DNA from 2 places in the Butyricicoccus sp. AF18-9LB genome. Region 2 is predicted to be linked to the other one. Evidence: a T-box and tRNA genes for the amino acid it is inferred to sense, from the RefSeq annotation. Region 2 holds a T-box; the other holds one or more tRNA genes.
What was found. The T-box of region 2 lies ahead of pheS (phenylalanine--tRNA ligase subunit alpha). A T-box ahead of a tRNA ligase gene usually reads a tRNA of that ligase, here a tRNA-Phe.
Positions count from the first base shown of each region.

Region 1: it has a tRNA-Phe gene. The T-box ahead of pheS (phenylalanine--tRNA ligase subunit alpha) is inferred to sense a tRNA for this amino acid. The anticodon was not compared.

Region 1 is NZ_JAQCWA010000005.1:50,273-61,208, reverse strand. It holds gene PGY33_RS04890 (PFL family protein) at 1-328, opposite strand, end outside; gene PGY33_RS04885 (ACT domain-containing protein) at 401-670, opposite strand; gene hemW (radical SAM family heme chaperone HemW) at 752-1,894, opposite strand; gene lepA (translation elongation factor 4) at 1,881-3,692, opposite strand; tRNA gene PGY33_RS04870 (tRNA-Gly) at 4,125-4,200, opposite strand; tRNA gene PGY33_RS04865 (tRNA-Phe) at 4,415-4,490, opposite strand; gene PGY33_RS04860 (DUF4367 domain-containing protein) at 5,290-5,952, shown strand; gene PGY33_RS04855 (S-layer homology domain-containing protein) at 6,083-8,092, shown strand; gene PGY33_RS04850 (MBOAT family O-acyltransferase) at 8,117-9,547, shown strand; gene PGY33_RS04845 (hypothetical protein) at 9,560-10,570, shown strand; gene PGY33_RS04840 (alanine/glycine:cation symporter family protein) at 10,628-10,936, opposite strand, start outside.
Region 2 is NZ_JAQCWA010000007.1:102,921-113,856, reverse strand. It holds gene PGY33_RS06530 (copper amine oxidase N-terminal domain-containing protein) at 1-977, shown strand, start outside; gene pheT (phenylalanine--tRNA ligase subunit beta) at 1,033-3,441, opposite strand; gene pheS (phenylalanine--tRNA ligase subunit alpha) at 3,629-4,648, opposite strand; T-box leader at 4,751-4,985, opposite strand; gene PGY33_RS06515 (type Z 30S ribosomal protein S14) at 5,707-5,892, opposite strand; gene rplE (50S ribosomal protein L5) at 5,907-6,452, opposite strand; gene rplX (50S ribosomal protein L24) at 6,472-6,789, opposite strand; gene rplN (50S ribosomal protein L14) at 6,805-7,173, opposite strand; gene rpsQ (30S ribosomal protein S17) at 7,186-7,443, opposite strand; gene rpmC (50S ribosomal protein L29) at 7,462-7,662, opposite strand; gene rplP (50S ribosomal protein L16) at 7,662-8,087, opposite strand; gene rpsC (30S ribosomal protein S3) at 8,087-8,854, opposite strand; gene rplV (50S ribosomal protein L22) at 8,868-9,203, opposite strand; gene rpsS (30S ribosomal protein S19) at 9,221-9,502, opposite strand; gene rplB (50S ribosomal protein L2) at 9,521-10,354, opposite strand; gene rplW (50S ribosomal protein L23) at 10,626-10,919, opposite strand; gene rplD (50S ribosomal protein L4) at 10,919-10,936, opposite strand, start outside.

The sequences.
Region 1 (10,936 bases), on a different contig from region 2:
TAACGCCGGTAGTCGCAGCGGCACGGTCAAGCGCCTTGGCCAGCGGCACATAGCTGTTCGCCGAGGAGGTCGCACCGACCATGGCGATCGGCGTTACCGAAATACGCTTGTTGATGATCGGGATGCCCAGCTCGCGCTCAATCTGCTCGCCGGTGGCAACCAGCTTTTCCGCACGGCGCGTTACCTTGTCGTATACCTTGTCCGCCAGCACATTAATGTCGTCCGCCGCAAGGTCGCGCAGCGAAATGCCCATCGTGATGGTACGAATGTCGAGGTGCTCCTCCTCGATCATCTTAATGGTTTCCAGAATATCTTTCGTGTTGATCATAGACATTTAACTAAACCTCCTGAAAAATTGAGAGTTGAGAATCGGTTACCTGCTCTCGATTCCATCAATTTGTCAGATTTTGTGCATTGCGTCGAAGATGTCCTCATGCATGGTGTGAATCTTCATGCCGAGCTCCTCACCATCCTTGTCAAGCAGGTCGATGAGCGTGTTGAAGTCTACGGTGCACTTATCAATGTTTACCAGCATGACCATTGCAAATACATCGTCCATTACATTCTGAGAAATGTCGATGATGTTGACCTGATGCTCATAGAGCGTGTTCGAGATCTTGGCGATGATACCGGTGCGGTCCTTGCCTGTTACTGTGATTACTGCGCGCATGTTGATTCCTCCATTTTTGCGTATATGTTAATTTATCACAAACAAATGAATAATGGAAAATTGAGAATCCGTCGTTCTCAATTATTCTCCGGCTTCCACCACAGCATTGATAATGCTGTTGGAAACCAGAAACCCCTGTTCGGTGAGATACCACCGTGTACCCTCGTGGGCGGCAAGACCGTGTTTTTCCAGCATGCGGAATACCTGCTCGTAAGGAGCCGTGCTGACATGGTATCGGTTTTCGAGATCGTGCATATCCGCACCGTCCGAGGTCCGCAGACGCACCAACAGGTATTCGCCCTGCCGCCGGAAGTCCGAGACCTCCTCCTCGTCCTGCGGGATGCTCTCACCGCTGATATAAGCCCTGATATCCCGGGCAAACGCGAACCGGCGGCCATTCAGGAAGGAATGGGCACCCGGTCCCAGTCCGAGATAGTCGGAAAGATCCCAGTATTTGAAATTATGCCGGGAACGAAAACCCGGTTTTGCGAAATTTGATATTTCATAGTGCTCGAAGCCGTTCCTGCCGAGCAGCCTGCACATGGCAAGATAGGTATCTGCCTGCGTATCATCATCCGGCAGAACCGGATTTTCACGTCCCATCGGTGTTGCAGGCTCCAGTTTGAGTCCGTAGCACGACAAATGCTGCGGGTTCAGCGTCAAACACTGTGTCACCGAGTCGAGAAACTGCGCCTGCGTCTGGTCCGGCAGGCCGTACATCAAATCAAGGCTGATGTTGGCGAAGCCACACTGCCGCGCGAGTTCTACGGCTGTCTGTGCCTGCGCAAAGTCGTGAATACGGCCGATGCGTTTGAGCTCGGTGTCATGCGCCGCCTGCACGCCAAACGAGAGCCGGTTGACGCCGTGCTCGTGCATGGCCTCCAGCACCGCTTGATCCGTGCTCTCCGGATTGCATTCCACCGTGATTTCGGCGTTTTCCGCAATCGCAAAGCACGCCCCGACCGCCTGTAAAATCCTGCTGAGATAGTCTGCGCCAAGGCAGGTCGGCGTGCCGCCGCCAATATACACGGTATCGACCGTGTAACCGGAGCAGCGTTCGCCGTACGCCTTTATATCACGAATCAGCGCCGCCGTGTAATCGGCTTTGAGCGACGCATCCGTGACCGAATAAAAATCGCAGTACGCGCACTTTTTCACGCAGAACGGGATGTGCAGGTAGAGGCCGAGCAGCTTGCCGCCTGTTGCAGCGTTAGTTTTCCTCATCGAGTTTAAGCACAGCCATAAAAGCCTCGGTCGGCAGCTGAACCGTGCCGAGCGCACGCATCTTCTTCTTGCCTTCCTTCTGCTTTTCGAGCAGCTTCTTCTTACGCGTGATATCGCCGCCGTAGCACTTAGCCAGTACGTCCTTGCGGAGCGCCTTGACCGTCTCGCGGGCGATAACCTTGCCGCCGATGGCTGCCTGAATCGGCACCTCGAACAGCTGGCGCGGAATATTTTCCTTCAGCTTTTCACAGATACGGCGGGCACGGCCGTAGGCCTTGTCGCGGTGCGCGATAAAGGACAGCGCGTCCACCTGATCGCCGTTGAGCAGCATATCGACCTTAACGAGATCGCTCTTGCGGTAGTCGATAAATTCATAGTCGAGCGACGCATAACCCTTGGTACGAGCCTTGAGCGCGTCGAAAAAGTCATAAATGATCTCACCGGTCGGCATTTCATAGTGCAGCTCGACCAGATTGGAGTCCAGATACTGCATATCCTTGAAGATGCCGCGTCGGTCCTGACACATCGGCATGATATTGCCGACGAACTCCTGCGGCGTCATGATGGATGCCTTAACATACGGCTCGCGGGCCTCCTCGATGACATCCGGACTCGGATAGTCGTGCGGATTGTCGCAGCGCTGCACGGTGCCGTCAGTCTTGCTGACCTCGTAGATAACACTCGGCAGGGTGGTAACAAGATCGAGGTCAAACTCACGTTCGAGACGCTCCTGAATGATCTCCATGTGCAGCATACCGAGGAAGCCGCAGCGGAAACCAAAGCCGAGTGCGACCGAGCTTTCCGGCTCAAACGACAGTGCCGCGTCATTCAGCTGCAGTTTTTCAAGTGCGTCACGCAGATCGGGATACTTGGAGCCGTCCTCGGTGTAAATGCCGCAGAATACCATCGGACGTGCCGGACGATAGCCGGGCAGCGCCTCCGGCGTCGGATTTTCCACACCGGTAACGGTATCGCCCACGCGGGTGTCGGACACCTTTTTAATAGAGGCGGTAAAGTAGCCAACCTCACCCGCACACAGCTCCTGCTGCGGAGACAGACCGAGCGGCAGCATATAGCCGCACTCAAGCACCTGAAATTCGGCACCGGTGGCCATCATTTTGACCTTCATGCCCGGGCAGATCTTACCGTCAAGCAGGCGCATGTAAACGACAACGCCCTTGTACGGGTCGTACTGGCTGTCGAACACGAGCGCACGCAGCGGCGCATCCGCATCGCCCTCCGGCGCCGGAATATCGGTTACGATACGCTCGAGCACCTCGTGAATGTTGATATTCATTTTTGCGGAAATTTCGGGCGAGTCCTCTGCCGGAATGCCGATGATATCCTCGATCTCCTTCTTGACGCGCGGCGCGTCTGCCGCCGGCAGGTCGATCTTGTTGATGACCGGCACGACCTCCAGACCGGCGTCAATGGCAAGATAGGTGTTGCCGAGCGTCTGCGCCTCAATACCCTGTGCCGCATCAACGACCAGAAGCGCACCCTCACACGCCGCCAGAGAACGTGAAACCTCATAGTTGAAGTCCACATGACCCGGGGTGTCGATCAGGTTCATTTCGTAGGTCTTGCCGTTGTCCGCGGTATATTCCATGCGGACAGCGCGCGCCTTGATGGTAATGCCGCGCTCACGCTCAAGCTCCATATTGTCGAGTAACTGCTCCTCCATTTCACGCACGGAAACGGCCTTGCACTGCTCCAGCAGACGGTCTGCCAGCGTAGATTTGCCGTGGTCAATATGTGCAATGATGGAGAAATTACGAATTTGCTCGCGATTTTTCACGTCGAAAGCTCCTTATCTGTAAACTGTAAACCTAATAAATATAGGCTCATTATAGCATATTTGGCGGGGTGTCACAAGCGTTCTTTCGCAGTTTACGTTTGTTTCTCTGCTGCAAACGTGAATTTTGTATTTTTTCATAAATTTCATTTTCTGATAAGAGGAATTTCATGCAAAGCGGTTATTGTATTATCATGATGAAGCAGTAAACCGACAAAGAATTAGCGGCGGCCGGCGGTTTTGGGTAAAACAAAAGCACCGATTTTACTCGGTGCTTCTAATTGGAGCGGCTGACGAGGCTCGAACTCGCATCCACACCCCGCAAAAGCCGCAGGCTTTCACGGGGACCCCGACCTCCGATTTTATGAAGGTGGAGGAAGCGAGTGTGCTGCGGATAAAAAGAAAAGCACCGAATGACATCGGTGCCCTTTGATTTGGAGCGGCTGACGAGGCTCGAACTCGCTACCTCCACCTTGGCAAGGTGGCGCTCTACCAGATGAGCTACAGCCGCATATTCAGTTTATTTTCGCGCTAACGCGATTTTTGTCAGTGCCGATTAGTCACCGGACGCTTCGGGTTTAACGCTCACGGGCGGAATCGCTTTTTCTGCGGAAAAAGCCACGCTGGTTGAAATATGCCACCGGCATATTTCCAAGAGCCAGCTTTCGATTCCTCAGCACGGAGGTATTATTTTTTAATGAGTGCCAATGGCACTCATTAAAAAATGGTGCCTCCGGGCGGAATCGAACCACCGACACGGGGATTTTCAGTCCCCTGCTCTACCGACTGAGCTACAGAGGCGTTTTTACAGCGCTTGTTTAGTATATTATATTCCCTCGGAAATGTCAACAACTTTTTTCAAAATTCTTTGTATATTCTGCAAGCAGGCGAAAACAGTCACAGAAGCTCAGTCTGCGACTGTATCACTTTTCTCTTCCGTTTTACGGCGGATTTGTCCCCACAACAAGTCCGCCGCTCTATCCTTTTCATGCGGGAGCAGCCACACGGTGCAGCCCAAAATAGTTCAACTGAATCGCGCCTCCTTTATGTATGTCTGGTCATTTATACTGTCTGCCGCCTGCCTTGCCATTTGAAATGTCGGATAGCGTTCTCTGCAAATCTCGTCATTGGCCGGCACGGCAGCCAACAGGCTGGTTTGTGAATCAATCAAGTCCAGTTTTCACTATCCACGCAATCCCTCCTTTCCGGCTCTCCTGCCCTGCTCATACTATATAGACGAATGCCCTTCCGGTTTTGTGACACTCTTCCGCAAAAAAATAGGGCAATACCGCATAATTGGACAAGAGCGATTTGCGAGTAAATTTTGCGTACTGACGAGGCGCGGTTTTGCGGTAATACTTGATGTATTACCGTGAAATCGCAACAAAGTCAGGGCGCGAAATTTCCGCAAAGCGCCGCAGCTTTAATTGTGCGGTATTGCCCTAGAAATTTTTTCGACATGAGAAGAACAGCCTGTAAATCCGTTCTTCAGATTGCATAATCAGGCACAATATGCTATAATCTGCTAAAATAACAGGCAGGAAGGCGTAACAATGTTTCTCTATCTGGCAATGATCGACTCGGACGCAGACAAGTCCAAATGCTGTCCGCGCAGGCCGCCGAAGCGCGCGAACTGTGGCTGCAAGCCTGCACGCCGGATGCGCTGCCCGAGCACCGTTTCTCCCGAAAATTCCGGCGCGAAATGCGCCGTCTGATGCGTGCGCAAAAGCACTCTGCGGCGTTCAACCGGAGCCTTCGTCTTGCGCGCCGCACGGCCGCTGTTCTGCTGCTTTCCGCTGCGGTTTCGTTCGGCTGCTCGATGAGCGTAGAGTCATACCGCGTATCGCTAATCAATACTGTCGTGCGCGTGTTTAACGACCTGACCGACTATCGTTTTTCGTCTGCCCTGCCGTCCGAAACCAGCAGCAAGGCGTTCACGCCGCCGGTTCTGTCCGGCCTGCCGGATGCCATGCACAAAACCGATGAGCGCAGCACGCCCAACGGCTATACCGTCACCTACGAAAGCACTACCGATTTTCTTGACCTGACCTGCACCCGGATTACAGATACTTCAGAGGCACACAAGTTTGTAGACACGGAAAACGCATCTGTTACCGAATTTGCTCTGCACGGCAGTCCGGTTACGATGATCGAGAAAAACGGCACGGTCACGCTCCTCTGGACGCAAGATGACATCGTCTATCACCTGTACAGCAGCCTGTCCGCCGATACCTGCCGTAAACTCATCGAGAATCTGCAGTGATTCTCTGCTGATATTGCAAAGAATTGCTATTGCGGCCTGCCCTGCCGCGGTGTTATAATGATAAATTGTGAAAGTGTATAAACCACGCGCATGATTTTCTGCGCGAAAACAATCACGGAGGTTTACTCTTTTGAAAAAACATCGCTATACCGCGGCGGCCGTAATGCTCAGTCTTTCGATGCTGACCGGCACCGCTGCCGCCGATTATTCCGATCTAAAGCCGCACTGGGCCGAGCAGGCCATGGAATTCGCCGTACAGTCCAATCTGATGGACGGCATTTCGGAATACACCTTTGCCGCAGATGCACCTGCGACCCGCGCCTGTCTGGTGCAGGCGCTGTACCGCATGGAGCATGCGCCTGTGGCTGACACAGTGCTTACCTTTCAGGATGTCGCGGAGGACGCGTCCTTCCTGACCGCGGTTCGGTGGGGTGTGTCCAATGGCATCATCACCGGTTACAGCGACACGGTATTTCGCCCCGGCACCTCACTTACGCGCGAGCAGTTCGCCGTTATGCTGCACCGCTTTGCCGAATACAAAAAGCTGGATGTGACGGCACAAAGCGCGCTCTCCGGCTACACGGATGCTTCTTCGATCCATCCGTATGCGCAGACCGCTATGCAGTGGGCCAACGCCGAGGAACTGATCACCGGCACGTCCGCGACCACGCTGTCTCCGCAGCGCACGGTCTCCCGCGCACAGCTGGCGACTATTTTGCAGCGTTTTGCGCCGATGATCTCCTACCAGCAGCGGGAAACCGATGCACCGAAGCCGCCGCAGACCCATTCCTACACAGCCTTCACCACCAAACTGGGCGACGTGACGCGCAGCGAGACCGAACAGGACCTGACCGAAGTCCATCGAGCGACCCGCCGCTACACGGACGGTCAGGGCTGCGCGGTTGAGATGGGGCACTCTGCCGCCGTACTGGACGCACCCGCGCACACAGCCGCGCAGTTTGAGATGAAGGGCACATCCGGCACCGTTCGCTGGTATGACACCGCAGTGTCCTCGTGGAAACAGCAGCCGCTCACTGCGGGTACGCTGCCGAGCGGCATGTACTTTCTGCGGGTGGACGGCGTGGACAGCATTCTCGTCACGCCGATGACCTATGCCGCGCGAGACAACGGCATGATCGAGTATTTCCCAGGCAAAAACGGCTCGCTAAAGATCGAGCGGACAGCTTCCGGCTTCCGGTTCTCCGTGCAGGTTGCGGCTCTTACGCAGGGCACCTACAGTGACTATCTGCTGCTGACTTCTCAGCAGACGCTCATCGACTGGAGCGACCCATCCATGCTCAGCCGCTGGGCGAACTACAGCCTGATCGGCACCAACCGCTGGTGCTACAACGGCTACTACTATACCGCACCTTCGACCTACTATCCGTTCGACGAGAACTACTTCTACTCGCTTCCGGCGGCGCATATTGCCGGCAAGATGGCAAACGACACCGATCAGCCGGCCTCCCGCGCGATCGGTCTGGCGATGATCGACCTGATGCGCGAGCAGCAGAACGAGTACGGCTTTATCCCCTCTCAGGCGGGCAGCACATGGCTCAAGACGGATTACGGCATCGAACCCGGCTACTACGACACCCGCTTCAACACGGATTTCTGGCTGGCGAACATCAACGCAGCCGAAAACTTCGGTGTGACCGGCTGGCTGGACAAGACCCGCAAGTATGCGGATTTTCTCGTCAGCTTTGCCGAGCAGCATCACTTCACCTTCGGGGCCGGCGATGACGAGGGATGGCTCGTGCAGGATTACTGGCACCCGAACGGAGAGTCCTCGCCGACACACGCTTCGCTCAACCATCATGCCGCCGAAGCCGAATTCCTGTACCGGATGGCAGACGCAGTTCATGAGGACAGCTACGCCGTTCTCGCTGACCGCATGGTGCGCGGCATTGAGCAGAGCGAACTGCTGTGGTACAAGCCGGACGGTGATCTGAACTACTCCTACAAGCCGGACGGCACCTGTTCCGGTCAGGATTATCCGTATTTGACCTACAATGACCTGCTTGAGCTGCAGCGGCTGTATGCAGCCCGGCACGGTCAGGAAAATCCGGCGATCGCCCGTTTGCTGCAGGTCAAGCTGACCTGGATGAATAAAAACGGCGTGACCGGCTACAACAAATAATTTTGGGGACGGAGAGAAATAAACGTGACACCAAATTCATTCGCTTATATCGTCTTTCTGGTGATAGGCGCACTCATTTACCACCCACTGTCACAGAAGGCCAAGAAACCGTTTCTTCTGCTGCTGAGCATCTGTTTTTACGCCATCGGCGGTGTAAAATTTCTGCCGTTGCTGGCGCTGACCGTTGCCTTCAACTTCTTTGCGGCGCAAAAGCTGGAACGCACCGAGCGTAAGCGCGGTCTGCTCACGCTGGTGCTTGTGCTCAACCTCGGCGCACTCGGGTTATTCAAATACCTCGGCTTTTTCGGAGAGCTGCTCGGCTGCACCGGTGTGCAGCTCAGTCTGCCTCAGCTGGCTCTGCCGATCGGCATTTCGTTCTACACGTTCGTCATCTGCGGCTATATGATCGACGTGTACCGCGGTCGTGAAGCCGAGCGCAATTTTCTCGATTTTGCGCTGTTCACCACCTTCTTTCCGGCAATCCTGTCCGGCCCGATCGAGCGCTCAAAGAGCCTGCTCCCGCAGTTCAAGCAGCCGCGCCGCGCAAACGCGGACGATGTGCGCTTTGCCGCCGAACGGCTCATCGAGGGCACGGTCAAGAAGGTGCTGCTCGCGGATAATCTGGCGATTCTGGTCAACACCGCGTACGCTGATCCGGCGCAGTTTTCCGGTCTGGAGCTAGCATTCGCCGCAGTGGCGTATGCCCTGCAGATCTACTGCGACTTTTCCGCCTACTCCGACATGGCGATCGGCTCCGCACGACTGTTTGGCATTACGCTGATGGAAAACTTCCACGCACCGTACATGGCGCAAAGCTCCAAGGAATTCTGGCACAGATGGCACATTTCCTTGTCCACCTGGTTCCGCGACTACTTATATTTCCCGCTCGGCGGCAGCCGCAAGGGCAAAGCGCGCACCTACATCAACGTGCTGATCGTGTTCGCACTGAGCGGCCTGTGGCACGGTGCCGCCATGAAATATGTGCTCTGGGGACTGCTGTTCGGCGTTTTTCAGGTCATCGGCGGCCTGCTGACGCCGGCAAAGCAGCGCCTGTGCGCCGCACTGCACATTCCGTGGGACGCAGGCTGGCTGCAGATCATCCGCGTGATTATCACCTTCGGTCTTTCCACGTTTGCGTGGATATTCTTCCGCGCGGATTCCGCTTTGCAGGCGTGCGCTATCATCAAACGCATTGTGACGACGGCAGGCGCATGCTTCCCGCTTGACCTGACGCATCTCGGTCTGACCGAGCGTGCGCTGAATGTGCTTGCCGTGAGCCTCATCGGACTGGTGCTGACCGACATCATCGGTGACCGGTTCCCGCTGCGGGAAAAGCTGCTGGAGACGGTCTGGCTCCGGTATGCGGTCTGGGTTATCCTGCTGGCGGTGACGGCCGTGTGCGGCGCGTACGGCACCGGATTCAACCCGCAGGAATTCGTCTATTTCCAGTTTTAAGGAGGAATCGCCGTGAAACACATTTTCAAGAGAGAACCGGCAGCCTTCCTTGCCGCTGCGGCAGTGCTCGGCGGTATCCTCGCCGGTGCGACCCATTATCTCACACCGCAGCAGCATGATTACGGCTCGGTCTGGGGCATGTACGAGCAGGAGCAGACGGATTCGATCGACGTGCTGTTCTTCGGCTCGTCCGTCGCCTACTGTGATGTAGTACCTGCCGTATACTGGGAAAACTCCGGTCTGACCGCCTTTGTGCAGGCCGGACCCGAGCAGCCGCTTCCGCTGACACTGGATTACTTAAAGGAAAGCCTGCGTACACAGTCACCCAAGGCGGTTTTCGTGGAGTGCACCGGTATAGCGTTCCATAAATACATGGGCTTCACCAAGACCAACATCGGTCAGATGCCGTGGGGCATCAATCGTCTGCACGCGACCTTTTTTAATGCCGAACCCGAGGTCCGCAAGGGACTGCTGTTTCCGCTGTACTTCTATCACGACCGCTGGACGACCCTCAAGAGCGAGGACGTGCAGCCGTACACCGAGGATATGCTGGCCGGCTACACCTTTCTGTCCGGCGGTACGGACAAGGGTCCGGACGACTGCGAAACGGTTGATATTGCCCCTGAGGACTGGGCGCGCAATATGGACGCCCTCGAGGACATTTACGCGCTCTGCCGAAGGAACAATATTCAGCTGGTACTGTACCGTGCCCCGACAAAGCGTCTGCACGATGCCGACTGGAACAAGCTGACCGCGCAGTTTGACGGACGCGAGGGTGTATCGACACTGAATTGCAGCGACTACACCGCGCAGATTGCCGCAGATCCGGAAAGCGACTTCTACGACTCACTGCATTACAACTGTGTCGGTGCAGAGAAATTCAGTACGTTTCTCGCGGACTGGACGAAGAACAATCTCTCGATCTCGCCGGATGAACCGCAGGATACCGTGCTGTGGACGGCACGCCTGCAGCATTTCCGTGATTTAACGGCAAATCCGCCACAGGAGGACACAAGCGCATAACAAAAAGGGACTGCTGCACAGGTTTTATCCTTGTGCAGCAGTCCTTTGCTTATGCGCTTATTTCCAGAAATCAGTTTCTTCCTTGATGCCGATGTTCTTCGCATGAAATACCGGATTCTCACCGCGCTTGCGGCTTGCGACGTAATCGTTCAGGCACCTGATGGCCGTGCCGCCAAGAATCAGGATGGTCGGCACGTTGACTACGACGATCATACCCTGCAGCATATCCGCAGTATCCCAGACCAGACCGGCGTTTGCAATCGCACCGATGAACACGATGGCCGTAGCAAACAGGCGGAAGAGGAGCAGCTCATGCTTTTTGATGCTGCGATGCAGGATGAACTCCAGACAGCCCTCGCAGTATGA
Region 2 (10,936 bases):
ACACTCTGTATGATTCCATCGCAGGAGACAAGTCCTATCGCGCAAGTGCAAAAATCAACGCACTGACCGATGAAAATGCCGCAGAAGTCCATCTATCCGCTGATTTGAGCGATCTTCCCAGTGAATATTATCCGAATTATTCCTCTATCCCCTTTGTTACGGATGATTCGTTTGAGTGGTCCATCTTCCGCACACTGCGCAGTTCTGACAAGAGCACGCTCAAAAATCTGCAAGTTGATTTGTGCGGCAGTGACTCCGGTGCCGGCTGCTTTTACATGCGCAGTCCTGCCCTGTCGGAGATGTACCGCGGCACGGAAAAGGACCGTCCTGAAGAACGCACCGCCATGAAAAACGGTGCATGGGTCAATGTTGCAACGATGGACACCGTATTCGGCGCAACCGATTTTGTCGAACGCTGGTCCGAACTGGCACAGGGCAAGGTGAATACAGTCGGTGAATCCATCGTCATCAACAGCGAAAAAAACACCTATGGGTACGAATGGTCTAAACTCTTTGCCGATGCCTACGAGGAATGCCGCAACTGGGAAGCACTTGCAGGCGACAGTCTGTTCACGCGCAGCGGTTCGCGTTATACCGCCAATATTGATCTGCAGGATATGCTCGGCAGCGATCCTGATACTTCAACCAGCACAATAAAGTATACGCTGGATACGTCGAACGGTTCGATCTCCGGTTCTACATCGAGCAGCTATACCAACTGGTATACGCAGTCTATTACGACGATTGAATTCTCCGGCAAGCTGCGCAGTCTCAGCTTTATGCGCACCGAACAGGTCAAAAACAAGAGCAAGCTGGTGCGCAGAAGCACACTTACCGCGTCTCCGACAGATACCGCACCGACCGCTACTCCGCCCAAGGGCAGCAAAATCATTTTGTGGGATACGGAAAGCACCTATTATGATGAGGACGGTAACGAAATCACCGATATGTCTGATTTTCTTTCGACATTCCTATAAACATAAAAAGAGCAGATACTTTCGTATCTGCTCTTTTTTGTATTTTTTCGGGAACTTAACCGCGCAACTGAGCGCCGAACTCGGTCTCAAGCGCCGAGATAGCGGCACGCATTGCCTTGTCGCACTCCTCATCGGTGAGGGTACGGTCGGGTGCGCGCAGGGACAGCGAATAAGCCACGGACTTCTTGCCCTCCGGGATGCCCTTGCCCTTGTAAACGTCGAACAGCTTGACCGACTCGAGCAGCTTGCCTGCTGCCTTCTCAACAGTGGCCTGCATGGAGGCTGCCGGAACGGCATCGTCAACCAGAACCGCGATATCGCGGGTGGATGCCGGGAACTTGGGCAGCGGATGATACAGCTTCTCCGGGTCGATGGCGGCCAGAAGTGCGTCCATCTGCAGCTCGGCAGCGAGTACCTCGCCGGACAGACCGTAGCGTGCGGCAACGGTCGGATGAATGGTGCCGAATACGCCGATCTCCTTGCCGTCAATGAGCACCTTGGCACAGCGGCCCGGGTGGTAGGACAGGTTGGCCTTCTCGGGAGCAAAGGACGCGCCCTTGATGTTCAGCTCACGCAGCAGCGCCTCGATTACGCCCTTGAACTGGAAGAAGGACAGGCGGCCGTAGCTGCCGAGGGTCAGGATCTTCTCCTCGTGCGGCAGTACGTCCGGGTCAGCCTTGCCGTCCTTGACGGTCGGGGTGTAGATGGTGCCCAGCTCGTACAGCGAAGCGGTCGGGTTGCGATGCGCGTGGTTGTGCGCCAGATTATCCAGCATGGACGGCAGCACGGTGGTACGCATTACGCTGAAATCCTCGCCAAGCGGATTGAGGATGGTGGTGGAGATACGGCGCGGGTCGTTCTCGTCCCAGCCGATCATGTCGTAGAACTTCGGGGAGATGAACGAGTGGCTCATGGACTCGTCAAAGCCTGCCTCGCGGCAAACCAGAGCGGCAGCGCGCTCCGCCTGCTGAGACGGCGTGAACTCACCCTGTACCATCTCGCCTGCATACAGCGTGGTCGGAATCTTGTCGTAGCCGTACATGCGGGCAACCTCCTCGGCTACGTCGCACATACGGTTGATGTCGGTGCGGAAGAACGGCACAACGACCTCGTTGTTCTCAATCTTGAAGTCCAGCTTCTCGAGCAGCTTTACCTGCTCCTCAGCGGACAGCTCCAGACCGAGCAGGGCGTTCATCTTGTCCGGCTCGAACGGCAGACGCTTGTGGTTCGGGTCGGAGTTGTCAACGTCGATAATGCCGTCGATGACCTCGCCTGCGCCCAGCTGCTCCACCAGCTCGCACGCACGGTTGACCGCATCGAGGGTCATGCGCGGGTCAAGACCCTTTTCAAAGCGGCCGGAGGCCTCGGTACGCATGCCGAGCGCCTTTGCGGTGATACGAACGGTAGCGCCGTGGAAGTTTGCGGACTCGAAAACGACGGTCTTGGTGTCGTCCATAATCTCGGAGTTTGCGCCGCCCATAACGCCTGCAACAGCAACCGGCTTGTCGTTGTCACAGATGGCAAGCATCTTGTCGCTCAGGTCGTGATCTACGCCGTCCAGAGTCTGGATGGACTCACCGTTTCGGGCACGGCGGACAACAATGCGGCCGTCGGACAGGCACTTGTAGTCGAACGCATGCATCGGCTGGCCGTACTCGAGCATAACATAGTTGGTGATATCAACGATGTTGTTGATCGGACGAACGCCGCAGGCATGCAGGCGCTCGCGCATCCACGCCGGAGAGGGCTCGATCTTGATGTTCTTAACAATGCGGGCGGTGTAGCGCGGGCACAGGTCGGTATCCTTAACCTCAACCGACATATACTCGTTGATGTTACCGCCAACGCCCTTTACCTCCGGGGTCTTAACGCTGAACGGACGGTCGAAGGTAGCCGCAGTCTCGCGGGCCAGACCGATCACGCTCAGGCAGTCCGGACGGTTGGATGTGATCTCAAAATCGGAAACCCAGTCGTCCAGACCGAGTACCTTTTTGATGTCTTCGCCGACCGGCGTGCTGGCGGGCAGGAACAGGATGCCGTTCTCGCACGCATACGGTACGCAGCCGTGGGACAGACCCAGCTCCTGGAACGAGCACATCATGCCGTTGGACGGCACGCCGCGCAGCTTGCCCTTGGTGATCTTCACGCCGCCCGGCAGGGTGGACTTGTGCAGGCAGACCGGGCAGATCTCGCCAACGGACGCAGGCGTTACATTGGGTGCGCCGGTGACGATCTGCACCGGCTCCTCCTTGCCGACATCGAGCTGGCAGATCTTCAGATGGTCGGAATCCGGGTGATCGACAACCTCGAGGATCTTGCCGGTCACAACGTTGTCGATCTCCGCGCCGAGGTAGTAAACCTCCTCGACCTTGGAGCCGGACATAGTCAGCTTGGCATCATACTCCTTCGGGGTGATGCCGTTCATATCGGTATAATCCGAAAGCCAGGATAATGGCAGTTTCATTGATAGGAACACTCCTTTTGGTGTTATTGTTGTCCGTAGGGCGCGACGACTCGGCGCGCCGTATTTGCCGCCTGCATATACTTACGAGCGGCGCGCCGGGGTCGTCGCGCCCTACGATAATACGTATCGCTTGTAACATGCGGGAGAGTGCGGCGGGATGAGGTCATCCCGCCCTACGGGTGCAGGTTTAGAACTGGTGCAGGAATCGAACGTCGTTCTCATAGAACAGACGGATATCGTCGATCTTGAAGCGGCCCATAACCATACGCTCCAGACCGATGCCGAAGGCGTAGCCGGAGTATTCATTCGGGTCGATGCCGCTCATCTCAAGCACCTTGGGGTGAACCATGCCGCAGCCGAGGATCTCGATCCAGCCCTCGCCCTTGCAGAGCGGGCAGCCTTCACCGTGGCAGCGGTAGCACTGGATATCCATCTCCGCAGACGGCTCGGTGAACGGGAAGTGATGCGGACGGAAACGAACAACCGTGTCCTCGCCGTACAGCTTCTTTGCGAACAGCTCGAGAATGCCCTTCAGGTCGCTCATGCGGATGCCCTTATCGACAACCAGACCCTCGATCTGATGGAACAGCGGAGAGTGGGTTGCGTCAACGGCGTCCGAACGGTAAACACGGCCCGGCGCAATAATGCGGATCGGCGGCTTGCGCTTTTCCATCGTGCGGACCTGCATCGGAGAGGTCTGCGTGCGGAGCACAACGTTATCCGAAATATAGAAGGTATCCTGCGTGTCGCGTGCCGGATGATCCTTCGGAATGTTCAGAGCCTCAAAGTTGTAGTGGTCGAGCTCGACCTCCGGGCCTTCCGCGATGGAGAAGCCCAGACCGAGGAAAATCTCCTTGAACTCATCGAGCACGATGTTCAGCGGATGCTTTTTGCCGATGACAACGTCCTCACCCGGCAGGGTAACGTCGATGGTCTCAGCCTCCAGCTTCTTCTCGAGCGCAGCCTGCTCGATCAGCTTCTTCTGCTTTTCAATGATGGTTTCGATCTCCGCACGAACGTCGTTGATCAGCTGACCAACAACCGGACGCTCCTCTGCAGCAACGTCCTTCATGCCCTTGAGCAGCGCGGTCAACTCACCCTTTTTGCCGAGGAACTTAACGCGGGCCTCGTCCAGCGCGCGCGAATCCTTCGCGGCAGCGAGCTGCTCCTTCGCGGTCTGCAAAATGCCTTGCAGCTTTTCTTTCATACCAATTCTCCTTCTTTGGCTTGTATATAAGGGATGGTCTCTTATACCAATTAGTAGTTAGTAATTCCTAATGAAACAAAAAACGCCTTTCATCCCTCTAAAATTAGGGACGAAAGGCGTAAAACTTCCGTGGTACCACCCTGATTCCCGAAAAAAATCGGGCACTCATTGAACGCCGGTAACGGAGCGTTACTTCGCCGGCGCCTACTGCATCTATTCAGCACCGGTGCTCACAGGGGAACTTCGCGCCATACCTCGATAAACGGCTTGCAGCCATGGGACCGTTCTCTCTGAGAAAGAGGAACACAGCGTTACTTTTCCTGCTCATCGCATTGGAATATTCATAACAGAATTATTAAAACACATTTTGCAGGAAAATGCAAGAGGAAAACCGGATTTTTTCGTTAAAACAAAGATTTAACGTGATGTTTTCCTTTGTTTAGCGGTGCGCCGAGGTCGGCGCACCCTACGAGATAGATTGTACCAATTATTAAACCCGCAGGTGCCGTCCGTAACAACACACAAAAGCGTTGCGCGGCACTGTCATCCCCAGGGGACCCTCTCTTGTCCTCCGGGCAATTCACCTTGTGTCGCGCCTGCGGAGACCAAACCGCCTGTGTAGCAGTAAACTGTCTGGCACTGCGAATAGGTAGAGAAATGGGAGCACACTGTGCTCCCCTACGGTAGAAAAAATCCTCTATCGTTCCCTTTTTTCGCAGCGGTCACATATAGGAAATCTGCGCCAGACTCTCCAAGGGAAAGGGGAGATTCACAAGAGGGTGGAAACCGCAGGTGTCTACCCTCTTGTGCGCCCGCGCGGCGTCAGCGCACTCCCCGCTGAGGTGCAGCGAAAAACTCCCCGCCCGGAAAGGGCGAACACGCCTGCGGCAGTTCGCGTACCCCGCTCAGCCGGTGCTGAAAAAGGCTGCCGCCCGTTAGGGGCGAGGCCGCTTACGCAGTTCGCGTGCCCCGATCAGTCGGTGCAGAAATGGTCTCTGCCCACCGTTAGAGCATAAAAAAAGGAACCCTTACGGGTTCCTTTTTGAAATCGCTCTTCCTTACCAGGATGCCTTGCGGACACCCGGGATCTGGCCCTTGTAAGCCAGCTCGCGGAAGCAGATACGGCAGATACCGAAATCACGCAGGTAAGCGTGCGGACGGCCGCAAATCTTGCAGCGGTTGTAAGCTCGGCTGGAGAACTTCGGCTTAGCCTGCTGCTTGAGAACCATCGACTTCTTAGCCATTTAACTTCTCCTCCTTACTTCTCAAACGGAGCGCCCATCAGAGTAAGCAGCTCCTTTGCTTCTTCATCGGTATTTGCAGTGGTGCAGATAACGATGTTCATGCCGCGGATCTTGTCGATCTGATCATAGGAAATTTCCGGGAAGATCAGCTGCTCGTTCAGACCCAGAGCGTAGTTGCCACGGCCGTCAAATGCGTTGCCGTTGATGCCGCGGAAGTCGCGTACACGCGGCAGAGCTACGTTGAACAGACGATCCAGGAACTCCCACATGCGGTCACGGCGCAGGGTTACCTTAACGCCTACCGGCATGCCGTCACGCAGCTTGAAGTTTGCGATGGACTTCTTAGCGTGGGTGATGATCGGCTTCTGGCCGGAGATCAGGGTGATATCACGGACAATAGCCTCGATAACCTTGGAGTTACCGTTTGCTTCCTTACCGCAGCCGACGTTGATTACGATCTTGTCGAGCTTCGGGATCTGCATTGCGCTCTCGTACTGAAACTTCTTCATCAGAGCAGGCGCAACTTCCGCAGTATACTTTGCTTTCATATTCGGAACCATTTATTGCAACCTCCTCTTCTTAAAGCGTTTCGCCGCAGTGCTTGCACACCGTCAGCTTAGTGCCGTTCTCGGTGAACTTGTGCGCTACACGAGTCGGCTTGTCGCACTTCGGGCATACGCGCATTACCTTGCAGGCACGCAGCGCACCCTCGCGCTCGATGATGCCGCCGGTTTCACCCTGACGGCGGGGCTTGGTGTGGCACTTGATCATGTTCACACCTTCGATTACTACCATACCCTTCTTCGGGTTTACGGACAGGATCTTGCCGCGCTTGCCCTTTTCCTTGCCGGAAAGAACGACTGCGGTGTCGCCCGTCTTAACGTGCAAATTGTTCATTTGTTGGCGACCTCCTTACAGTACTTCCGGAGCAAGCGACAGGATCTTCATGTAATCCTTGTCACGCAGCTCACGAGCGACAGGCCCAAAGATACGGGTGCCGCGGGGGTTTTTGTCATCACGAATGATAACGCCAGCGTTCTCGTCAAAGCGGATATAGCTGCCGTCAGCGCGGCGCAGGCCCTTAACGGTGCGGACGATAACTGCCTTAACGACATCGCCCTTCTTTACGCCGCCGCCCGGGGTGCACTTGCGCACCGAGCAAACAACTACGTCACCGATGTTGCCGTACTTGCGTGCGGAGCCGCCGAGAACACGGATTACCTTCAGTTCCTTTGCGCCGCTGTTGTCAGCTGCACGCAGAAAGCTTTCCTGCTGAACCATGTGCTCTCCTCCTTACTTTGCCTTCTCGATGATCTCGACCAGGCGCCAGCGCTTGTCCTTGGACAGCGGACGGGTCTCCATCACCTTAACCTTATCACCGATGCCACACTCGTTGTTCTCGTCGTGTGCCTTCAGCTTATAGGTGTGCGGAATAACCTTCTTGTACAGAGGATGTGCTACACGATCCTCAATTGCTACGACAATGGTCTTATCCATCTTATCGGAAACGACCTTGCCTACTCGCGTTTTGCGTAATGCTCTTTCGCTCATAATATTCGTTTCCCTCCCTTATGCCTTCTCCGCGATCTGCTTCTCGCGGATAACGGTATTGATACGAGCAATGTCGTGCTTGACTTCATTGATCTTGTTGGTGTTGTCGAGCTGATTGGTAGCGAGCTGCAGACGGAGGTTGAAGAGGTCCTTCTTCAGCTCACCGAGCTTTGCAGACAGCTCCTCAGCCGTCAGTTCTCTGATCTCAGATGCCTTCATCATGCTTCACCGCCATTCTTCTCACGGGCAACGAACTTGGTCTTGCAGGGCAGCTTGTGGCTTGCCAGACGCAGTGCCTCACGAGCAACTTCCTCGGAAACGCCTGCGATCTCAAACAGTACACGGCCCGGCTTAACTACTGCAACCCAGTACTCGGGTGCGCCCTTACCGGAACCCATTCGAGCACCAGCCGGATGCTTGGTAACCGGCTTGTCGGGGAAAATCTTGATCCATACCTGACCGCCACGCTTGGTGTAACGGGTCATAGCGATACGGGCTGCCTCGATCTGATTCGAGGTGATCCAGCACGGCTCGGTAGCCTGGATACCGAACTCACCGTTCGATACGAAGTTACCGCGGGTAGCCTTGCCGGTCATACGGCCGCGATGAACGCGACGATACTTAACTCTCTTAGGGAGCAGCATTAACGGTTGCCTCCTTCCTGACGGGGAGCACGACGCTCACCACGGTTGAAGTCACGACGGCCGCGACGGTCACCGCGACGATCGCGGCGCTCGAATGCCGGCTTCGGAGCTTCAATGGAGCGACCCAGACGCGGACCGCCGTGGAGAACCTCACCCTTGTAGATCCATACCTTAACACCGATGCGGCCGTAGGTGGTCGCAGCTTCAGCAAAACCATAGTCGATGTCCGCACGCAGGGTCTGCAGCGGAATGGTGCCCTCGTGGTAATGCTCGGTGCGTGCGATTTCCGCGCCGCCCAGACGGCCGCCGCAGGAAACCTTGATGCCCTTGGCGCCCATGCGCATTGCACGGCCCATGGACTGCTTCATTGCACGGCGGAAACCGATGCGCTTCTCGAGCTGAGCTGCAATGTTCTCAGCAACCAGGGTAGCGTTGGTGTCCGGGTTCTTGATCTCGATGATGGAGCAGCGAACCTTCTTGCCGTACTTCTTGGTCAGCTCTTCTTCGAGCTTCTTGATGTCCTCGCCGCCGCGGCCGACAACCATGCCGGGACGTGCGCACTGGATCATGATCTTGATTTCGTCGTTCTTGCGCTCGATCTCGATCGCCGGAACGCCTGCGTCGTACAGACGCTTCTTCAGATCCTTACGGATCTCGTAGTCTTCCACGAGGAGGTCGCCGAACACATTGTCCTTAGCGAACCAACGGGAATCCCAATTCTTGATAACGCCGACACGGAGACCGTTCGGATTTACTTTCTGGCCCATTGATTACCCTCCCTTATTCTTTCTCGCCAAGAACCAGCGTGATGTGCGAGGTTCTCTTGAGGATTCTGAATGCACGGCCCTGTGCACGCGGCATAACGCGCTTCATGATCGGACCGGGACCGACGTGAACTTCCTTAACGTAAAGCTTGTCGGTGTTCATGCCGTGATTGTTCTCGGCATTGGCAACTGCGCTCTTGAGGAGCTTCTCCATCGGCTCGCATGCTGCCTTGGGGGTATTCATGATGATGGCCATAGCTTCGCCCGCATCCTTGCCGCGGATCAGATCGCAGATCAGCTTGATCTTTCGCGGGGTCATGCGTACGTTGCGTACAATAGCTCTTGCTTCCATGTTACTTTAACTCCTCCTTACTTGCCGTTATTGGAGGTCTTGCTGCCCGCGTGACCCTTGTAGGTACGGGTGGGAGCAAACTCGCCCAGCTTGTGACCAACCATGTCCTCGGTAACGTATACCGGAACGTGCTTGCGGCCGTCGTGTACTGCGATAGTATGACCGACGAACTCAGGGAAGATCGTGGAAGCGCGGGACCAGGTCTTGAGGACCTTCTTCTCGCCCTTTTCGTTCATTTCAACGACTCTTTTGATAAGCTCAGGAGCCACAAAAGGGCCTTTCTTAACACTTCTGCCCATATTAAGATAACTCCTTTCTTACTTGCCGTTGCGACGACGAGCGATCTGCTTGTCGGTGCGGTGGTTCTTCTTGCGGGTCTTGTAACCCATAGCCGGCTTGCCCCACGGGGTAACCGGAGACGGACGACCGATCGGGCTCTTGCCTTCGCCGCCGCCGTGCGGGTGATCACACGGGTTCATTACAGAACCACGAACGGTCGGGCGGATACCCAGATGACGGGTACGGCCAGCCTTACCCAGCTGTACGTTAGAATGATCAGAGTTACCAACAACGCCGATGGTAGCCTTGCAGTCCAGACGGACGTAACGCAGCTCACCGGAGGGCAGACGAACCATTGCCTTGCCGCCTTCCTTAGCCATCAGCTGAGCGCCGACGCCTGCGGAACGAACCAGCTGTGCGCCCTTGCCCGGGTACAGCTCGATGTTGTGGATCATGGTACCAACCGGAATGTTCTCAACCGGCAGGCAGTTGCCGGGCTTGATGTCGGCATCCTTGGAAGAAACGACCTTGTCGCCGATCTTCAGGCCCTCGGGAGCGAGGATATATGCCTTCTCGCCGTCCTCGTACTGAATGAGAGCGATGTTAGCGGAACGGTTCGGATCATACTCCAGGGTCTTAACCTCGGCGTAAACGTCGAGCTTCTGACGCTTGAAGTCAATGATACGGTACTTCTTCTTGTTGCCGCCGCCGATGTGGCGAACGGTGATGCGGCCGTAGCTGTTGCGGCCAGCGGTCTTCTTGACCTTTTCGAGAAGGCTCTTCTCGGGCTTCACCTTAGACAGACCCTTGTAGGAAAGCACAGTCATATTTCTGCGCGAGGGCGTCGTCGGGTTGAAAGTCTTGATAGCCATTTGGAATTTCAACTCCTTGATACGTTATTATCGGGGTGGCTTCCCCATACAATTACTTCGTTTGAAAACACGTTTTCAGACGAGAGAGGTTCCACCGCGCACAGCGCGGATGAAACCAAGGCTGCGAAAAGTTCCGACCAACGAAACTTTTCTTCGCTCTTGTATAAAAACCGTGATACATGCTCCCGGTTTTTATGAATCTGCAAGCAGATTCTATTGAAAACCCGCTTCGCGGGAACACTCAGGCTCGCCTTAGCAGCCGAAGTGGTTTTTACATCATGTTCTCGAAGATCTCGATCTTCTTGGAGTCAGCGGTCAGGGTTACGATCGCCTTCTTGATGTCGGAACGCTTGCCAACGTGAACGCCCATGCGCTTCCACTTGCCCGGCAGCTTGATGGTGTTAACCTTGGCAACCTTAACGCCGAAGATCTCCTCTACAGCCTTCTTGATCTCTACCTTGCCGGCATCGATCGCTACTTCGAAGGTGTACTTGTTGTCCTGTGCGCCCATCATGGAACGCTCGGTGATGATCGGCTTCTTGATAATGTCGTATGCGTACTTCATTATGCGTATACCTCCTG